2 regions of the Variovorax sp. J22R115 genome follow, and region 1 is predicted to be linked to the other one. Evidence: riboswitches for the same ligand, from Rfam matches in the RefSeq annotation. Region 1 holds a riboswitch; the other holds the start of a gene.
What was found. Region 1 has a riboswitch for S-adenosylhomocysteine ahead of ahcY (adenosylhomocysteinase). Riboswitches for the same ligand answer to the same signal wherever they lie in the genome.
Positions count from the first base shown of each region.

Region 2: linked by a shared signal. The riboswitch ahead of metH (methionine synthase) and the one ahead of ahcY (adenosylhomocysteinase) in region 1 are both predicted to bind S-adenosylhomocysteine.

Region 1 covers NZ_JASZYM010000004.1:224,095-233,044, reverse strand. Annotated here, with positions in the region: gene rplM (50S ribosomal protein L13) at 1-236, opposite strand, end outside; gene QTI04_RS08700 (23S rRNA (adenine(2030)-N(6))-methyltransferase RlmJ) at 442-1,395, shown strand; gene QTI04_RS08695 (septal ring lytic transglycosylase RlpA family protein) at 1,404-1,970, opposite strand; gene metF (methylenetetrahydrofolate reductase [NAD(P)H]) at 2,069-2,902, opposite strand; gene QTI04_RS08685 (TlyA family RNA methyltransferase) at 2,880-3,677, opposite strand; gene ahcY (adenosylhomocysteinase) at 3,696-5,132, opposite strand; S-adenosyl-L-homocysteine riboswitch at 5,196-5,265, opposite strand; gene QTI04_RS08675 (hypothetical protein) at 5,367-6,017, shown strand; gene QTI04_RS08670 (peptide chain release factor 3) at 6,121-7,749, shown strand; gene QTI04_RS08665 (HAD-IIB family hydrolase) at 7,749-8,555, shown strand; gene QTI04_RS08660 (DUF4399 domain-containing protein) at 8,542-8,950, opposite strand, start outside.
Region 2 covers NZ_JASZYM010000021.1:25,673-34,622, forward strand. Annotated here, with positions in the region: gene QTI04_RS29105 (glycosyltransferase family 39 protein) at 1-1,642, opposite strand, end outside; gene metH (methionine synthase) at 1,698-4,448, opposite strand; S-adenosyl-L-homocysteine riboswitch at 4,471-4,566, opposite strand; gene QTI04_RS29115 (PACE efflux transporter) at 4,575-5,012, opposite strand; gene QTI04_RS29120 (LysR family transcriptional regulator) at 5,114-6,001, shown strand; gene QTI04_RS29125 (SH3 domain-containing protein) at 6,002-6,817, opposite strand; gene QTI04_RS29130 (homocysteine S-methyltransferase family protein) at 6,980-8,026, opposite strand; gene QTI04_RS29135 (histidinol-phosphate transaminase) at 8,086-8,950, opposite strand, start outside.

The DNA of each region.
Region 1 (8,950 bases):
GAGTGACGGTAGTACACCTTGTCAAGCGGCTTGGCGCCGGTGACACGCAGCTGGGCTGCGTTGATGATGACGATGAAGTCACCGGTATCGACGTGAGGCGTGTAAATGGCCTTGTGTTTGCCGCGCAAACGGAGAGCAACTTCGCTGGCTACTCGTCCGAGGACCTTGTCGGTCGCGTCAATCACAAACCACTCGTGCGTCACGTCAGCGGGCTTGGCGCTGAACGTTTTGGTCATGAGTTTTCTCTTGAAAGAGGGTTTGGCGGGCCCTTTTCCACGGTCGGCTTTCCTCTGTGCCATTTCTGGCGGGAATCTCTTAGGTGGGTTTCATTCCTTCGCCGCGGGGCCACAAAAGCGCTGCGAAGCCCTCGATTATACGAAGAATCGTCCTCAAGAGGCAATTCGGCTCCGTTTCCGGGGGCCGGCGGTTACCATCGGGGTCATGTTCAGCTACCGCCACGCCTTCCACGCCGGCAACCACGCCGACGTGCTCAAGCACACGGTGCTGATTGCCACGCTCGAGCACCTGCTCGAAAAAGACGCCGCCCTGACGGTGGTCGACACCCACGCAGGTGCCGGTCTCTACCGGCTCGACGGCGACTACGCCGGCACCAGCGGCGAGGCGGCAGATGGGGTGCTGCGCCTGCTTTCCGATCCCAAGCCCGCCGCGGGCGAAGCGGCCAGCCCCGCCAAGGGATCGGCAAAAAAGACGGCCGAAAAGCCACCCGCGCCTCTTTCCGACGCCCTCTCGCGCTACCTCGAGGTGATCCGCGACTTCAATCCGAAGGGCGGCGCGCGAATCTATCCGGGTTCGCCCTTCATCACTCACCACCTGCTGCGCGATCACGACAAGCTCAAGCTGTTCGAGCTGCACCCGACCGATGCGCGCACGCTCGACGCGAACATCGCGCAACTCGAAGCCGGGCGCCAGATCAGCGTACTGCGCGACGACGGCTTCGGCAGCGCCACCAAGTTCCTGCCGCCGCCGTCACGCCGTGCCCTGGTGCTGTGCGACCCGAGCTACGAGATCAAGAGCGACTACGGCCGCGTGCTGGATTTCGTCGCCGAGGCGCTCAAGCGTTTTGCGACCGGCACCTATGCCGTGTGGTACCCGATCATTCCGCGCCCCGAGGCGCACGACCTGCCGCGCCGCCTCAAGACAATGGCCACGAAAGCCGGCAAGCCGTGGCTGCATGCCACCCTGACAGTCAAGTCCAGCAAGATCACCACCGATGCGACAGGTGCCACGCACCGTCCCGGCCTGCCCGCCAGCGGCATGTTCCTGATCAATCCGCCCTACACGCTCAAGCCGCTGCTGGCGGCCGCCCTGCCGCAAATGGCCGACCTTCTCGGCCAAGACCGCAACGCTGCCTTTTCCCTGGACAGCGGCGGATAAGGGCAACGTCACTTCCGCGTGCGGGGTGCGACCTTGCGCACGGATTTGGCTTGGGGTGCGGGCTCTGCCGGCGCCGCCGGCACGTCGGCCACGCCGACCACCGTACCGCCGCAGCGGTCCGTCTCCTTGACCACGATATGCAGTGCCACCTGCTTGATCCCGAGCCCCAGGAGGCCGATCGACTCGGCGGCGGCGCGGCTCAGGTCGATGATGCGACCCGACGTGTAGGGGCCGCGGTCGTTGATGCGAACCAGTACTTCCCGCCCGTTCACGAGGCTGCGAACGCACACGCGCGTATTGAACGGCAGCGTCTTGTGGGCAGCAGTGAATTCCGTCATGTCGAAACGCTCGCCGCTTGCGGTCTTGCGTTGATGAAACTGGATGCCGTACCAGGAAGCACCGCCACGCTCGAAGATCTCACGCGGGCCCTCGTCGCCCGGCACGCCGTCGTCTGGCGCCTCGCCTGCGCCGGAGACCGCGAGGTCATAGCGCACGGAGGGCACTTGGGAGCGCGGCGGCGCGCCGGGCGGGACGGCCAGTTGCTTGACCAGGGGGCGCAGCCTGATCTGAGCCATTCCGTCGTCATCTCCCGTCGAGGGCGCCGTGGTACACGCTGTCAGCCATACCGCCGCGACGAGCGCAGGCAAGCTGCCGGCGACACGCCTACCCAAACTCATGCACCCCAGCCGAGCCGCTGCAGCACGCCGAGCGTAGCCACCGACTGGTTCATCGTGTAGAAGTGAAGCGCCGGTGCACCACCGGCACCCAGGCGTTCGCAAAGGTCGGTGACCACATCGAGACCGAACGCCCTGATCGACGCAGTGTCATCGCCAAAGCTCTGCAGCCGCAGGCGAATCCAGCGCGGGATTTCGGCGCCGCAGGCGTCCGAGAAGCGCATCAGCTGCGTCGAGCTGGTGATCGGCATGATGCCCGGCACGATTGGCGTGCCGAGGCCTATGGCGCGCGCCTCGTCGACGAAGCGGAAGTAGGCCTCCGGGCTGAAGAAATACTGCGTGATGGCCGAATCGGCACCGGCATGCACCTTGGCCGCGAAAGCCTGCAGGTCGGCCTCGGGCGATCGGGCTTGCGGATGCACTTCGGGATAGCAGGCCACCTCGATATGGAAATCGCGTCCGGTCTCTTCTCGGATGAAGGCGACGAGATCGCTCGCGTAGAGGAATTCGCCACCAATGCCATAGCCGCTGGGCAAGTCGCCCCGCAACGCGACGAGACGGTCGACGCCCATCGCCTTCAGTTCGGCGAGTTGCTCGCGCACGGTCGCCCTTGTCGCGCCGATGCACGAGAAGTGGCTGGCGGCGGCGACACCTTCCTCCAGGATCTCGCGGACGGTGCCGAAGGTACCGTCGTGCGTCGAGCCGCCCGCGCCGTAGGTCACCGAACAGAACTCGGGGGCCTGCGCATAGAGCTGCTGCCGCACGGCACGCAGCTTGGTTGCGCCTTCTGGCGTCTTGGGCGGAAAGAATTCAAAGCTGAGCGGAAGGCGCACGGCCGGCTCCTGGTTCGCCGTTGGCATGAACGGCATGAATGAAGAACTCGCGGTTGCCATCGCCACCCGCGATCGGGCTGTCGAGCCAGCTCTGCACATGCAGGCCGAGCGCCTCGCAGGCGTCGCGCAGCCGTTGCTCGACGACCTCATACAGCGCGGGGTCACGGACGATGCCACCCTTGCCGACCTGCCCGGGCTGCAACTCGAACTGCGGCTTGACCAGCATCAGCAGGTCGCCGCCCGGCGCCAGCAAAGGCACCAGCGCCGGCAGCACCAACGTTAGCGAGATGAACGAGAGGTCGCCCACGATCAACCCGAAATCCGAATCGTCCGGCAACGGGTCTGCCCAGGCATCGGCACTCAGCGTGCGGGCATTGACGCCTTCGACGGCGGTCACGCGCGCATCGTCGCGCACGCGCGAATGCAACTGCCCGTGGCCCACGTCAACGCCGACCACGTGCCCGGCCCCTTGCTGCAGCAGGCAGTCGGTAAAGCCGCCCGTCGACTGGCCCACGTCGAGGCATCGCCGCCCCCGCGGGTCGACCCCGGTCGCGGCCAGTGCACCTTCGAGCTTGAGCCCGCCGCGCGAGACATAGCGCGCCTCGGCGGCATCGAGCAGTTCGAGCTCGGCCGCCTCCGGCACCTCGTCGCGATTCTTGCTGACCACACGCCAGTTCGCTCCGTCGCGCCATCGCAAGCCGCCGGCAATCAGCCGGACGGCTTGCGAGCGCGACGCAGCGAGGCCGCGTTCGACAAGCAATTGATCGGCGCGCAAAACGCTACGCCCGCGCCATCAGTAGCGGTACGTGTCCGGCTTGTACGGGCCGTTCTTGTCAACGCCGATGTAGGCGGCCTGGGCATCCGTCAGCTCGGTCAGCATGGCGCCGACCTTCTTCAGGTGCAGGCGAGCGACTTTCTCGTCGAGGTGCTTGGGCAACACGTAGACCTTGCCGGCCTGGTAGGCGTCGGGTTTGGTGAAGAGCTCGATCTGGGCGATGGTCTGGTTCGCGAACGACGACGACATCACGAAGCTCGGGTGGCCCGTGCCGCAGCCCAGGTTCACGAGGCGGCCCTTGGCCAGCAGGATGATCTTCTTGCCGTCCGGGAAGGTGATGTGGTCGACCTGCGGCTTGATCTCTTCCCACTCGTACTTCTCGATCGAAGCGACGGCGATTTCATTGTCGAAGTGGCCGATGTTGCAGACGATCGCCTGGTCCTTCATCGCGGCCATGTGCTCGTGGCGGATGACGTCACGGTTGCCGGTGGTGGTCACGAAGATGTCGGCCTTATCGGCGGCGTATTCCATCGTGACGACCTTGTAGCCTTCCATCGCGGCCTGCAGGGCGTTGATGGGGTCGATCTCGGTGACCCACACCTGGGCGCTCAGCGCGCGCAGCGCCTGGGCCGAACCCTTGCCCACGTCGCCGTAGCCGGCCACGCAGGCGACCTTGCCGGCGATCATCACGTCGGTGGCGCGCTTGATGCCGTCGACCAGCGATTCGCGGCAGCCGTAGAGGTTGTCGAACTTGCTCTTGGTGACCGAATCGTTCACGTTGATGGCGCGGAACAGCAGCGTACCCTTGGCGCTCATCTCGTTCAGGCGGTGAACTCCGGTGGTGGTCTCTTCGGTCACGCCGATGATCTCGGCCGACTTGCGGGTGTACCAGGTCGCGTCGACGGCCAGCTTGGCCTTGATCGCGGCGTAGAGGATGCGCTCTTCATCGCTGGTCGGGTTGGCGAGCACGCTCTGGTCCTTCTCGGCACGCTGGCCCAGGTGCATCAGGAGCGTGGCGTCGCCGCCGTCGTCCAGGATCATGTTCGGGCCTTCGCCGGCCGAGCCCTTCGCGCCGAAATCGAAGATGCGATGGGTGTAGTCCCAGTAGTCTTCCAGCGACTCGCCCTTGATCGCGAACACCGGCGTGCCGGCGGCAGCGATGGCGGCTGCGGCATGGTCCTGCGTCGAGAAGATGTTGCACGAGGCCCAGCGCACGGTGGCGCCCAGCGCTTGCAGGGTTTCGATCAGCACGGCGGTCTGGATCGTCATGTGCAGCGAGCCGGTGATGCGCGCGCCCTTGAGCGGCTGGCTCTTGGCGAATTCCTCGCGGATCGCCATCAGGCCGGGCATTTCGGTTTCGGCGATACGGATTTCCTTGCGGCCCCAGGCGGCGAGGGTCAGGTCGGCGATGGCCTGGTCGGCGGTGGAAACGGGGGATTTGAGAACAGCGCTCATGTTGGCTCCAAAGCAAGTTTGAAAGATGCCACTGCGTTCGGGGAAAGGACTCACCGCGAGAACAGCGGGTGAGCGTGGTTGCGATGGTGGTCCGAGCCTCACGCCTGTCGGCGCTGCAACGCTCCTCGGAACGGGGGATTTTAGCGCGTGCGGGCGGAGCCGTCGCAGCAGCATTGTTTCGATCGGCCTAGACTGCAACGCCCACCCCAGACCCACCCACCACGGCGTTACAACATGTTCAAAGCCAGAGTCCTTGCCACATCGTTCGTGATCGCGTCGGCGGTACTGCCGATGGCGGTCCCGGCGCAGACCCCGGCCGCTCCGGCCGCCGCCCAGAACGTGCGTGTGCGCGGTGTCATCGTGCACGTCGATGCGAAATCGCTGACCGTCAAGGACCGCAGCGGGGAAGTCGTGACCATGGTGCGCCCCGCCGACATGCGCGTCATCGAGGTGCTCCCGGTGACTGCGGCGGCCATCAAGCCCAACAGCTTCGTCGGCGCAGGCTCGATGCCGCAGCCCGACGGCACGCAGCGCGCGGTCGAAGTCCTGGTGTTTCCCGAATCCATGCGAGGCACCGGCGAAGGTTTTCGACCCTGGGACTACATGCCCAACGGCACGATGACCAACGCCACCGTCTCCAAACTGTCGGCGGCGCCGGCCGCGGTGCCGGGCGGCCAGAAGCTGGTGCTGAAGTACAAGGACGGCGAAAAGACCGTGATCGTTCCGCGCGGCACGCCGATCGTCACTTTCAAGCCCGGCAAGGACGACCAGTCGGCGCTGGTGGTCCCGGGCGCGAAGGTCGTCGTTACCGCGCAGATGAAAGACGGCCAGCCCACCGCTTCGAGCCTCCTGGTGGGCCGCAACGGATTCACCCCGCCCATGTGAGCACGAGGGTCGCCCTGGACGACCCAGGAGGGGCCAAAACGGTAAAATCGTGGGCTTTGCCTCCAGCAGCCCGCGCCCGTGAGCGCGCACCGCGTTCACCCCCATGACATTCGCCTCCGAAACCCGCCGCCGCCGCACCTTCGCGATCATTTCCCACCCTGACGCCGGTAAAACCACGCTGACGGAAAAACTGCTGCTGTTCTCAGGTGCGATCCAGATCGCCGGTTCGGTCAAGGCGCGCAAGGCCTCTCGCCATGCGACTTCCGACTGGATGGAAATCGAAAAGCAGCGCGGCATCTCGGTCGCCTCGTCGGTGATGCAGATGGCCTACCGCGACCACGTCATCAACCTGCTCGACACGCCCGGCCACAAGGACTTCTCTGAAGACACCTACCGCGTGCTCACCGCGGTCGATTCGGCGCTCATGGTGATCGACGCCGCCAACGGTGTCGAAGCGCAGACGCGCCGCCTGATCGAGGTCTGCCGCCAGCGCGACACGCCGATCATCACCTTCGTCAACAAAATGGACCGCGAAGTGCGCGAGCCGCTCGAACTGCTCGACGAGATCGAGCGCGAGCTGGGCATGCCCTGCGTGCCGATGACCTGGCCCGTGGGCCAGGGCAAGTCCTTCGGCGGCATCGTGAACCTGCGCACCCAGGCGATGACGGTGTTCGAGTCGGGCAGCGAGCGTCTGCCGCAGGACTTCGAAGCCATCCCGCTTACCGACCGCGAGACGCTGCAGAAGCGCTTCGGCCGCGAATTCGATACCGCGATGGAGAGCATGGAACTTGCCACGGGCGCATCCCCCACGTGGGACCGCGAGGCATTCCTCGCCGGCAAGCAGACGCCGGTCTTCTTCGGTTCCGGGGTCAACAACTTCGGCGTGATGGAAGTGCTCGACGCGCTGGTCGACCTGGCGCCCCAACCACAGCCGCGCGTCAGCACCACGCTGGTCAACCGGCAGCCGGTGGTCAAGGAGATCCAGCCCGAGGACAAGGACTTCGCCGGCGTGGTGTTCAAGGTACAGGCCAACATGGACGCCAACCACCGCGACCGAATCGCCTTCGTGCGCATGGCCTCCGGCCGCTACACGCCAGGCATGAAGCTCAAGGTGCAGCGCACCGCCAAGGAGTTGCGTCCGACCAGCGTCGTGACCTTCATGAGCCAGCGGCGCGAAGCGGTCGAGGAGGCCTACGCGGGCGACATCGTCGGCTTCACGACGCACGGCGGCGTGCAGTTGGGCGACACCATCACCGACGGCGCGTCGCTGCAGTTCACCGGCCTGCCCTTCTTCGCGCCGGAACTGTTCATGACGGTGATCCTGAAGAACCCATTGCGCACCAAGCAACTGCAGCAAGGCCTCGCACAGCTTGGAGAGGAAGGCGCGATCCAGGTGTTCCGGCCCGAGGTCGGCGGGCCGATGCTCCTCGGCGCGGTCGGCCAACTGCAGTTCGAAGTCGTGCAGCATCGTCTGAAGACCGAGTACGACGCCGACGTCCGGCTCGAAGGCTGCCAGTACACCGGCGCGCGCTGGATCACCGCTGACACGCCGGCCGAACTGCGCGCCTTCACGGACGCCTACCCCGCCCGCATGGCGCGCGATGCGGCCGAGACCCTGGCCTACCTGTGCACCTCGCCCTACGACGTGCGGCTGGCGCAGGAACGCTTCCCGAAGATTCATTTCCATCCGCTGCGCGAGCATGCGGGTCTGGCACTTCACCCGGCAGGCTGATGCTGCCGCTGCCGCGATGGCCGCTCGAGGCGCGCCGTGAACTAATCGGCGTCTTTACCGATATCGACGACACGCTCACGACGGACGGCGCCATCACGCCTGATGCATTGAAGGCGCTGGGCGACATCAAGGCGACCGGCCTCCACAGTGTCGCGATCACCGGCCGCCCCGTGGGCTGGAGCGTGCCTTTCGCCAGCGTGTGGCCTCTCGATGCGATCGTCGCCGAGAACGGCGCGGTCGCGCTCGTTCCCTCCGCGACGGGGCGGCTCGAAAAGCGCTACCAGCAGGACGCCGCGACGCGCGCGCGCAACTTCGCGCGCATGCAAGGCGTGCTGGACCGCATCGAGCGTGAGATCCCCGGCGCGCGACGCGCCACCGACTCGGCGGGCCGCGAGTGCGACATCGCGATCGACCACAGCGAGTTCTCGCACCTGGACGACACGCAGATCGTCGCCGTCGTCGCGCTGATGAGGAGCGAAGGGATGCACGCCACCGTCAGCAGCATCCACATCAACGGCTGGTACGGCGATCACAACAAGCTGGCCGGCGCCCGCTGGATCGTGAGCGAGCTTTGGGGCCGGCAACTCGACCGCGAGATGCCGCGCTGGGCCTACGTAGGGGATTCGACCAACGACGCCTTGATGTTCGAGCATTTCGAACACAGCATCGGCGTGGCGAATGTCCGCCGATTCGAGTCCGCGCTGTCGCATCTGCCGCGCTATGTCGCGCAGGCCGAGCGCGGCGCCGGATTTGCGGAAGTCGCGGCCGCGGTGCTCGACGCCCGCGCCGACATCAACGCACGCTGAACGAGACCGGCTTGGCTCGCGCAGTGACGGCCCCGGGGGCCGTATTGCTCACCAGATCGAGGCGCGCGCTGTAGTCGCCCTTCGGGGGGTTGAGCCACAGCTCGGTCTGCCCGCCATCGAGTTCGATGATCTCGGGCTTCTGGCCCGCACGTTCCAGGATGAGACGGAAGTGCCCGGTGTCCGGAACCTTGGGCCCCGCGTGCGACAAGTTGTAGCCGCTGGCATGCAACTGCACCCGCAACGGCAACTGCACTGTCGTGCGATCCGCTGGGTTGAGGATCTCGACGCGAGGCTGGCCCAGCACGCTGGCTGCCGAAATGCCCTTGTTCTGCTTGCTGACCGTGAACTTCAGCGGCTTGCTGTAGACGAAGTACGGGATGTGCCCCTGGTCGGCC
Region 2 (8,950 bases), on a different contig from region 1:
CGGCGATCGCCTCGAATCCCAGTCCGGCGAGTTTGCGCGCGAATTCGAGGGGCGGCAGGACGATGAAGTCCGAGTACCGCCAGGGCCCGAGCGCGTCGCCCCAGACCGGATTGGGTCCGTAGTAAGTCGCCTCGATCAGTGCGATCTGGTAGACGCGGCCGGTCGCGTGCTGGCGCAGGTAGTCCATGACCGCGTAGCCGGGCACGCGCTTGCGCAAGACGGCTTCGCGTTCCACAGGAGTGGTGGCGAACAGCGCCACCTTCCTTCGCGCCTGGTGGACGGAGAAAGTCGCCACGACCACCAGCAGCGCCACGCCGAGCCAGCGCCCTGCCCGGTCGAGCGCGCCGATGAGATCGCGTTCCGGCATCGCCCTGCGCAGCCTGAGTGCGATGGCGCCGAAGATGGTCTGCCATCCCACGGCGGCGGTCAGCGCCAGGATCGGAAGGGACGCCGTCAGGTAGCGCGGATAGCGCGAGGTGAGGCTCCAGACGAACAGCGAATAGACGCAGAACACGAAGGCGGCGCGCAACGCGCTGGAACGCTTCCAGTAGGCGCTGAAGGGCACGGCCAGCACGGCCCAGATGAGCGGGTTCGGCAGGCCCGCGTGGTCCTGCACATCCTGGAACTGCATGCGGTAGTCCTGCATGTTCCAGTTGGTGAAGCCGAATACCCGCGCGCCGATCGGATTGAACGGGTCGCCGGTCATGATGGCGTTGCGTGCGTACCAGTACACGCACGGGACCAGGAAGCAGGCCAGCGCCACGCCCAGCACGCGCGGACGGCGCTCGTGCAGGAGCACGAAGACGGCCACCAGCGGCGTGACGGTCAGGGCCTGGTACTTCGAGCCGACCGCGACGCCGAGAAAGAAGGCCGCGAGCGCCAGCCAGCGCACGCCGGTTCGCGGCGATTCGCGCCACCACCGCAAGGCCGTGCATGCGGCGAGCACGAACAGTGCGACGCTGGTATCGATCAGCGCGCCGGAGTAGTCGCCCAGCCCGAGCCAGATCGCGGCCCCGATGCAGGCCACCACGCGGTTCACATGCACCACGCCCAGGCGATAGACGATCCAGACGGACAGCCATCCTGCGAGAGCATTCGCGAAGTGCGGCAGCACGTCGTCGCCAACCATCAGCGCCGCGGCGTAGAGCAGGTTGTAGTTGTACGGGAACCAGGGGTAGCGAAGCCAGTCGTAGATGCCGAGCGAGCCGGTGAGCGCCACCTCGCGCGCATAGGGCAGGTGATACATCAGCTCGTCGAACGCGACGGGCGGACCCATCGGCGCCACCAGCGTCGGCACGGCGAGCACCGCGAGCACGACCATCCCCAGCTTCTCGAGCCAGGAGAGTGCCGCCGGCACTTCGCGCATGCGCACCTCCCGCAACCACGCAGGCGCTTGCAGCAGCGCCGCTGCGATGCCGATGGCGAACACCGCCCACACGACGACCACGGCGAACCTGCCGGCGATCGCGAAGGCCTGGAAGACGCAAATGACGAGCCCGATGCCGGTCGCGATGGCCATGGCCGTCTCGAGCCAGACATCGCGTCGCATCGGCACGCCGATGCGCGTCAGCAGCATCCGTCCGATGCCCCAACAGCTGACGACAAACACCGCCAGCGCCGCGTAGTGCGCGGCAGCAAACATCAATTTCTGAATAAAAGGTCCCCTGCGCCGGTCATGGTTGCGCCGGCCGGTCGTGTCAAAGATTCGGCGCCAGCAGCCGCTCGAGATCCGCTTCTCTCTCATGGCGGCGCGCGGCCTGATCCTGCAACTGGTCGTGCCCGATCTTGCCGACGTTGAAGTAGGTCGAGTCGGGATGGCTCAGATAGAAGCCACTCACACTGGCGGCGGGCATCATAGCGAGGCTTTCCGTCAGGGTCATGCCAATGTCCGTGCAATTCAAGAGGTCGAACATCGGCCGCTTGACGCTGTGGTCCGGGCAGGCCGGGTAGCCGGGCGCCGGACGGATGCCGCGGTACTTCTCGCCGATCATGTCTTCGTTGCTCAGCGTCTCCTCATGCGCGTAGCCCCAGAGGTCGGTGCGCACTCGGTGGTGCAACGCCTCGGCGAAGGCCTCGGCCAGCCGGTCGGCCAGCGCCTTGAGCATGATGGCCGAGTAGTCGTCGAGGTCGTCGATGAAGTACTTCTCCTTCTTCTCGACGCCGAGTCCCGCGGTGACGGCGAACATGCCGACGTAGTCCTTCAGCCCCGTCTCGCGCGGCGCGACGAAGTCGGCGAGGCAGCGGCTGGGCCGCATCACGCCTTCGATCATCTGCTTCTCGGTCTGCTGGCGCATGCCGAACCAGGTGAGCGCGGCTTGGGTGCGCGACTCGTCGGTGTACAGCACGATGTCGTCGTCGTTCACCGTATTGGCCGGCCAGAAGCCGATGACGCCGCTGGCCGAGAGCCAGCGGCCTTCGATCAGCCGCTTGAGCATGCGCTGGCCATCGGCATACACGCGCACGGCCTCGGTGCCCACGACCTCGTCCTTCAGGATCGCAGGGAACGGCCCCGCCAGGTCCCAGGTCTGGAAGAACGGGCCCCAGTCGATGTACTTCGCGAGTTCGGTCAGGTCGAAGTTGCGGAACACGCGGCGGCCGATGAACTTCGGCACCGGCGGCAGGTAGTTCGACCAGTCGACCGGGGTCTTGTTGGCGCGTGCCTTGGCGAGCGGCCACAGCGGCACCTGCTTCTTGTTGGCGTGCTGGTGGCGCACCTTGTCGTAGTCGGCGTTGATCTCGTTGATGTAGTTGGTCGCCTGCTCCGACAGCAGCGACTGCGCCACGCTCACGCTGCGCGAGGCATCGGGCACGTAGACCACCGGGCCTTCGTAGTGCGGTGCAATCTTGACGGCCGTGTGCACGCGGCTGGTGGTGGCGCCGCCGATCAGCAACGGAATCTTCTTGATGCGGAAGTGCTCGTCCTTCTGCATCTCGCCAGCGACGTACTGCATCTCTTCCAGGCTCGGCGTGATCAGGCCAGAGAGCCCCACGATGTCAGCCCCTTCGACCTTGGCACGCGCCAGGATCTCGTGGCACGGGACCATCACGCCCATGTTCACGACTTCGAAGTTGTTGCACTGGAGCACGACGGTGACGATGTTCTTGCCGATGTCGTGCACGTCGCCCTTGACGGTGGCGATGACGATCTTGCCCTTGGTCCGCACGTCGCGGCCCGCGGCCTCGTCCTGGCGCTTTTCTTCCTCGATGTAGGGGATGAGGTGGGCCACGGCCGACTTCATCACGCGCGCCGACTTCACCACCTGCGGCAGGAACATCTTGCCCTGGCCGAACAGGTCACCCACGATGTTCATGCCGTCCATCAGCGGGCCCTCGATCACGTGCAACGGCCGGCCGCCCTTGGCCAAGATGGCCTGGTAGGCCTCCTCGGTGTCATCGACGATGAAGTCGGTGATGCCGTGCACCATGGCGTGCGACAGCCGCTGCTCGACCGTCACCGGCTGCTCCGGCGTGCCGCGCCATTCGAGCTTCTTGCTCTCGTCCTTGGCGCCGCTCTTCGCGGTCTCTGCCACTTCGACCAAGCGCTCGCCGGCATCGGGGCGACGGTTCAGCACCACGTCTTCGACGCGTTCGCGCAGCTCGGGTTCGAGGTCGTCGTAGACGCCCACCATCCCGGCGTTGACGATGCCCATGTCCATGCCGGCCTTGATCGCGTGGTATAGGAACACGGTGTGGATCGCCTCGCGCACCGGGTCGTTGCCGCGGAAGCTGAAGCTCACGTTCGAGACGCCACCCGACACCTTCGCGCCCGGCAGGTTCTCCTTGATCCAGCGCGTGGCGTTGATGAAGTCGACCGCGTAGTTGTTGTGCTCCTCGATGCCGGTGGCGATCGCGAAGATGTTCGGATCGAAGATGATGTCCTCGGGCGGAAAGTCGATCTCGTCGACCAGGATGCGATAGGCCCGTTCGCAGATCTCGATCTTGCGTTCGTAGGTGTCGGCCTGGCCCTTTTCGTCGAAGGCCATGACGACCGCCGCCGCGCCGTAGCGGCGCAGCAGCCGGGCATGGTGGCGGAACTGGTCCTCGCCTTCCTTCATGCTGATCGAGTTGACGATGCCCTTGCCCTGGATGCAGCGCAGGCCGGCCTCGATCACTTCCCACTTGGAGCTGTCGACCATGATCGGCACGCGCGCGATGTCGGGCTCGCTCGCTATCAGGTTCAGGAAGCGCACCATCGCGGCCTTGCTGTCGAGCATGGCCTCGTCCATGTTGATGTCGATGACCTGCGCGCCGTTCTCGACCTGCTGGCGCGCGACCGCGAGCGCTTCCTCGAACTGCCCGTTGAGGATCATCCGCGCGAAGGCCTTGGAGCCGGTGACGTTGGTGCGCTCGCCGATGTTGACGAACAGGGCGCCCTCGCCGATCCGCACCGGCTCGAGGCCGGACAGCTTCATCGGGGGAACGAGGACTGGAGAGGAATCGGAGGACATGGGCTCACCTGCGGAATGTCGGATCAGGCGAGCGTCGTTGCAATCCAATGGCTGGAAGCCCAAGCCTGACGCGGCCGTCTCGGGTGAGAACGGCGGCGCTGCAACGCTCCTTGGGAGCCGCGGATTTTACGCCGGCTGCGCCGCGCCCGTGGCCGATGGAGGCAGGCCGAACAGCATGTCGAAAGCCCAGTTGAAGACGAAGGTGTAGATCAGGAAGAACACGACCAGCCCCAGATCCATCACGAGCGCTTCCCACAGGCTCACGTCCAGCCACCAGGCGAAGACCGGCACGAGGAAGGCGACGAGGCCGCCCTCGAAGCCGATGGCATGGGCGATCCGGCGCTTCACGCTGCGGCCACGCACCGGCTGACGGGATTCCCAGCGCTCGAACAGGGCGTTGAAGCTCAGGTTCCAGAGCACCGCGATGACAGATGCGATGACGGCCAGCACACCCGAGTGACCGAGCCCTTGGCCCGACATCACCGCCAGGCCTGCGCTTGCCGCGACGATGGCGATGCCTTCGTAGAGCGTGATGTAGACGACGCGGCGCTTGAGCCCTTGCATGAAATCAATCCCGGAGAGGTTGCTGAGGGCCGTACTTTATGTTTGTCATGCTGATATATAAAGTCATCTTCTATCAATTCAATTGACAGGTTGGTGCCGCCATGAGCCTTTCCAGCGACAACGTGGAGGTTTTGCTTGCCGTGATCGACCATGGCTCTTTTTCAGCGGCCGCACGCGCCTTGGGCCGGGTGCCCTCGGCCGTGAGCATGGCGATCGCCAACCTCGAGGCCGAACTCGCCTTGCAACTCTTCGACCGCAGCGGTCGCGAGCCACAGCCGACAGCCGCTGCGCGCTCGCTGGAACCGCAGGCGCGCTTACTAGCGGCGCAGCTCAAGCAGCTTCAGGTGCAGGCGCTCGCGCTCACCCAAGGACTGGAAAACCGGCTCACCCTCGCCATTGCGCCCGAGCTTCTCGCAGCGCCCTGGAGCGGTCCGCTGGCCGCGCTGGCGCAGGAATACCCGTTGTTGGAGGTGGAAGTACTCGCCGCGCCGCAGGCCGATGCGCTGACGCTGCTGCACAGCGGGCGGGCCCAACTGGCGCTGGTGTTCGAACGGCCCAGCCTCGACGGACGCGAAGGCTTTCAGGAAGTAGCGAGCGACACCATGGTGGCCGTGATGGCGCCCGACCATCCCGTGCTGGCCGCGGCAGGCGGCCGCCTGCGCGAAGAGCACCTCACGACCACGCGGCAGATCGTGGTCGCGGGGCGCGATCTCGCGACCAGCGATCCGCGTTTCGTCTTCGCGCGGCACGTCTGGCGCACCGACAACGCGCTCGCCGCGCTGAGCCTGATCACCGCCGGTCTCGGCTGGGGCTGGCTGCCGCGCAACTTCGCGCGGCCGCACGTGGCGGCGGGCGCGCTGGTCGAGATCCCGTTCGAGAACCTCTCGAACGGGCTGGACCTGTGGGTCGACGTGGTGTGGTCGCGCGAACGGCCGCTGGGCCTGGGCGCGCAGCGCTTCGTCGCGCTGATCGCCCGCAAGAAGGACTGACTAGCCCCCGCGGCCACCGCCCTGACCACCCCCATGGCCACCTCCATGCCCCCCGCCATGACCCCCTCCGTGGTTCCCACCGCCCTGGCCGCCGCCGTGTCCCCCACCGTGCCCACCGCCGCGTCCTCCACCACCGCCCCCCTGCCCCGGCGGCCTTCCGTCGGTCTGGAAGCCCTGCCCCGGCGGCCGCACACCTGGCGGTGGACCGGGAGGCCGGGGACCGCCGCCGTGCGGAGGACGAACACCTGAAGGCGGCGGCGGGCGGATGCCATTGTTCGGGGGCGGGCGGAACCCCGGCGCGGGCGGCGGCCTGAACCCAGGCGGATGCGGCGAATAGCCCGGCCACGGATTGGGACGCCAGCCCGGGACCGGCGGTGGCGGCGGGCGCCAACCGGGCCCCGGGGGCGGCGGCGGACGTCCGCCCCACCAGCGCGGCTGGTTGTACCAGGGGCGGTCGCGGTAATAGTTGCCCCAATAGCTGCCGATCGCGAAGGTCACGAGGGGCACGCCGATCACCGCCCCGTAGGTCGCCAGCGGCACCCGCTGATCCTGGTAGGCGTAGTCGAGGCTCGACGCGTAGGACCAGCCGCGAAGACCGTCCGGCAGCACCACGTCGCACCAGCCGTAGCCCGAAGTGCAGCCCATCACCTGCAGCGGCTGTCCGGGTGGCAGCGAGGCGACCAGCGGATAGTTGTCGCCGGGGCCGGCGCGCAGGTTGACGCCCCCCCGGGTGAAAGCCTGCTGGGCCATTGCAGCCAACGGAAGCGCCAGGGCGATGGTGCCGATGCCGATCCATCGCCGAGTCATTGTGTGCATGTGGGATTCCTTTGCGGATCAGGGTAGGAGGGCTGCTGAGCCGTTGTCAATCAGCCACGGCCTTCCCTGATAACGGCAAAGCGCACCGCCGCGAGGACCGGTCCAACGTTTGGAGAGCTTCTTCACCCCGGCTTCACGTGCGCGCCCGGGGATGCTCGGCGCTCAGGCCGCTTCGCTGTAGAAGGCGGCGCGATGCACGCTGCGGCCCGCGATCGGCGCGACCGCCTGGCCGATGGCCGCGATGTGCTCCGGCGTGGTGCCGCAGCAGCCGCCCACGATGTTGACCAGCCCCTCGGCCGCGAATTCGTGCAGCAGCCGCGAGGTGACGTCGGGCGTTTCGTCGAAGCCGGTCTCGCTCATGGGGTTGGGCAGGCCGGCGTTGGGGTAGCAGCTGATGAAGGTGTCGTCCGCCACGCGCGCCAGTTCCTGGATGTAGGGCCGCATCAGTGCGGCGCCGAGCGCGCAGTTGAGGCCGATGGCCAGCGGTTGTGCATGCCGCACGCTGTGCCAGAAGGCCGTGACGGTCTGGCCGCTGAGGATACGGCCCGAAGCGTCGGTCACGGTGCCGCTGATGATCAGCGGCAGGCGCTCGCCGCTGGCTTCGAAGTATTCGTCGACCGCGAACAGCGCGGCCTTCGCGTTCAGCGTGTCGAAGATGGTCTCGACCAGGATCACGTCGGCCCCGCCTTCGACCAGCGCCTCGACCTGCTCGTAATAGGAAGCGCGCAGTTCCTCGAAGTTCACGTTGCGCGCGCCGGGATCGTTCACGTCCGGGCTGATGCTCGCGGTCTTGGGCGTCGGGCCGAGGGCGCCTGCGACGAAGCGAGGCTTGTCCGGCGTGCTGAACTTGTCGCAGGCCGCGCGGGCGAGCTTGGCGGATTCGAGGTTCATCTCGCGCGCGAGATCGGCCATCTTGTAGTCCTCCTGCGCGATGCGGGTCGCGCCGAAGGTGTTGGTCTCGATCAGGTCGGCGCCGGCGGCGAGATAGCCTTCATGGATGTCGCGAATCACGTCGGGCCGGGTCAGCGAGAGCAGTTCGTTGTTGCCCTTGACGTCGCGCGGGAAGTCCTTGAACCGCTCGCCTCGGTACTGCGCTTCGGTGAGCTTGAAGCGCTGGATCATCGTGCCCATCGCGCCGTCGAGGATGGCGATGCGTTGGGCGAGGATGGCGGGCAGCTGCTGCGCGCGGGTATAGGCGATGGGCTTCATGGCGCCGATTGTAGAAAGCGCCTCCCGTCCCGCCGCGATGGCGGGTCTTGTCGGCGCCCTTACCCCTGCCCTGCCTGGCCGACGATCTCGCCCAGCGCGCGCAGGAAGCGCGCGTTGTCTTCGGCCGTGCCGATCGACACGCGGATGAAGTTCTCGAAGCCCGGCTCCTTCCACGGCTTGACGATGATGCCGCGCGCCAGCAGCGCCTCGCTGACCGGGCCGTTCGGCCGGCCCAGGTCGATGAACAGGAAGTTGGCTGCCGATGGCGCGATGCGCAGGCCCGGCAGCGCCATGGCGCGCAACTGCCGCGCGAGCGCGTCGCGCAGCTTCACGGTCTCTGCGACCGTCTGTGTCATGAAGACCTCGTCACCCCACGCGGCCAGCGCAGCGGCCTGCGCGGCCTCGTTGACATTGAACGGCGTACGCACCCGGTCCAGCCACTGGATCAGCGAGGCATCCGACGCAATGCCGTAGCCGACGCGCAGTCCCGCCAGTCCCCAGGCCTTCGAGAAGGTGCGCAGCACGATCCAGGGACGCCGTTGCGCACGCAACGCTGCCAGCGCATCGGGGAAGCCGCGCGCGCGCTGCGCGTACTCGTAGTAGGCCTCGTCGATCACCAGCAGCGTTCCGGCCGGCGTAGCGTCGAGCAGTCGCCCGAAGGCTTGCGCATCGAACATGCAACCGACCGGGTTGGACGGATTGGCGAGCATTGCGATCTTCGGCCCGCGCGCCAGAGCTTCGCACCACGCATCGACATCGAATTCCAGCGCGGGCGTCAGCGCCAGCAGTTCGACCCGGGCGCCCATCATGCGCGGATAGATCTCGTGCAGACCGAAAGCGGGACGTTGCGTCAGCACGCGGTCGCCGGGCGACAGAAAGGCCTGGCACAGCATCTGGAGGATGGACTCGGAGCCGTTGCCGATC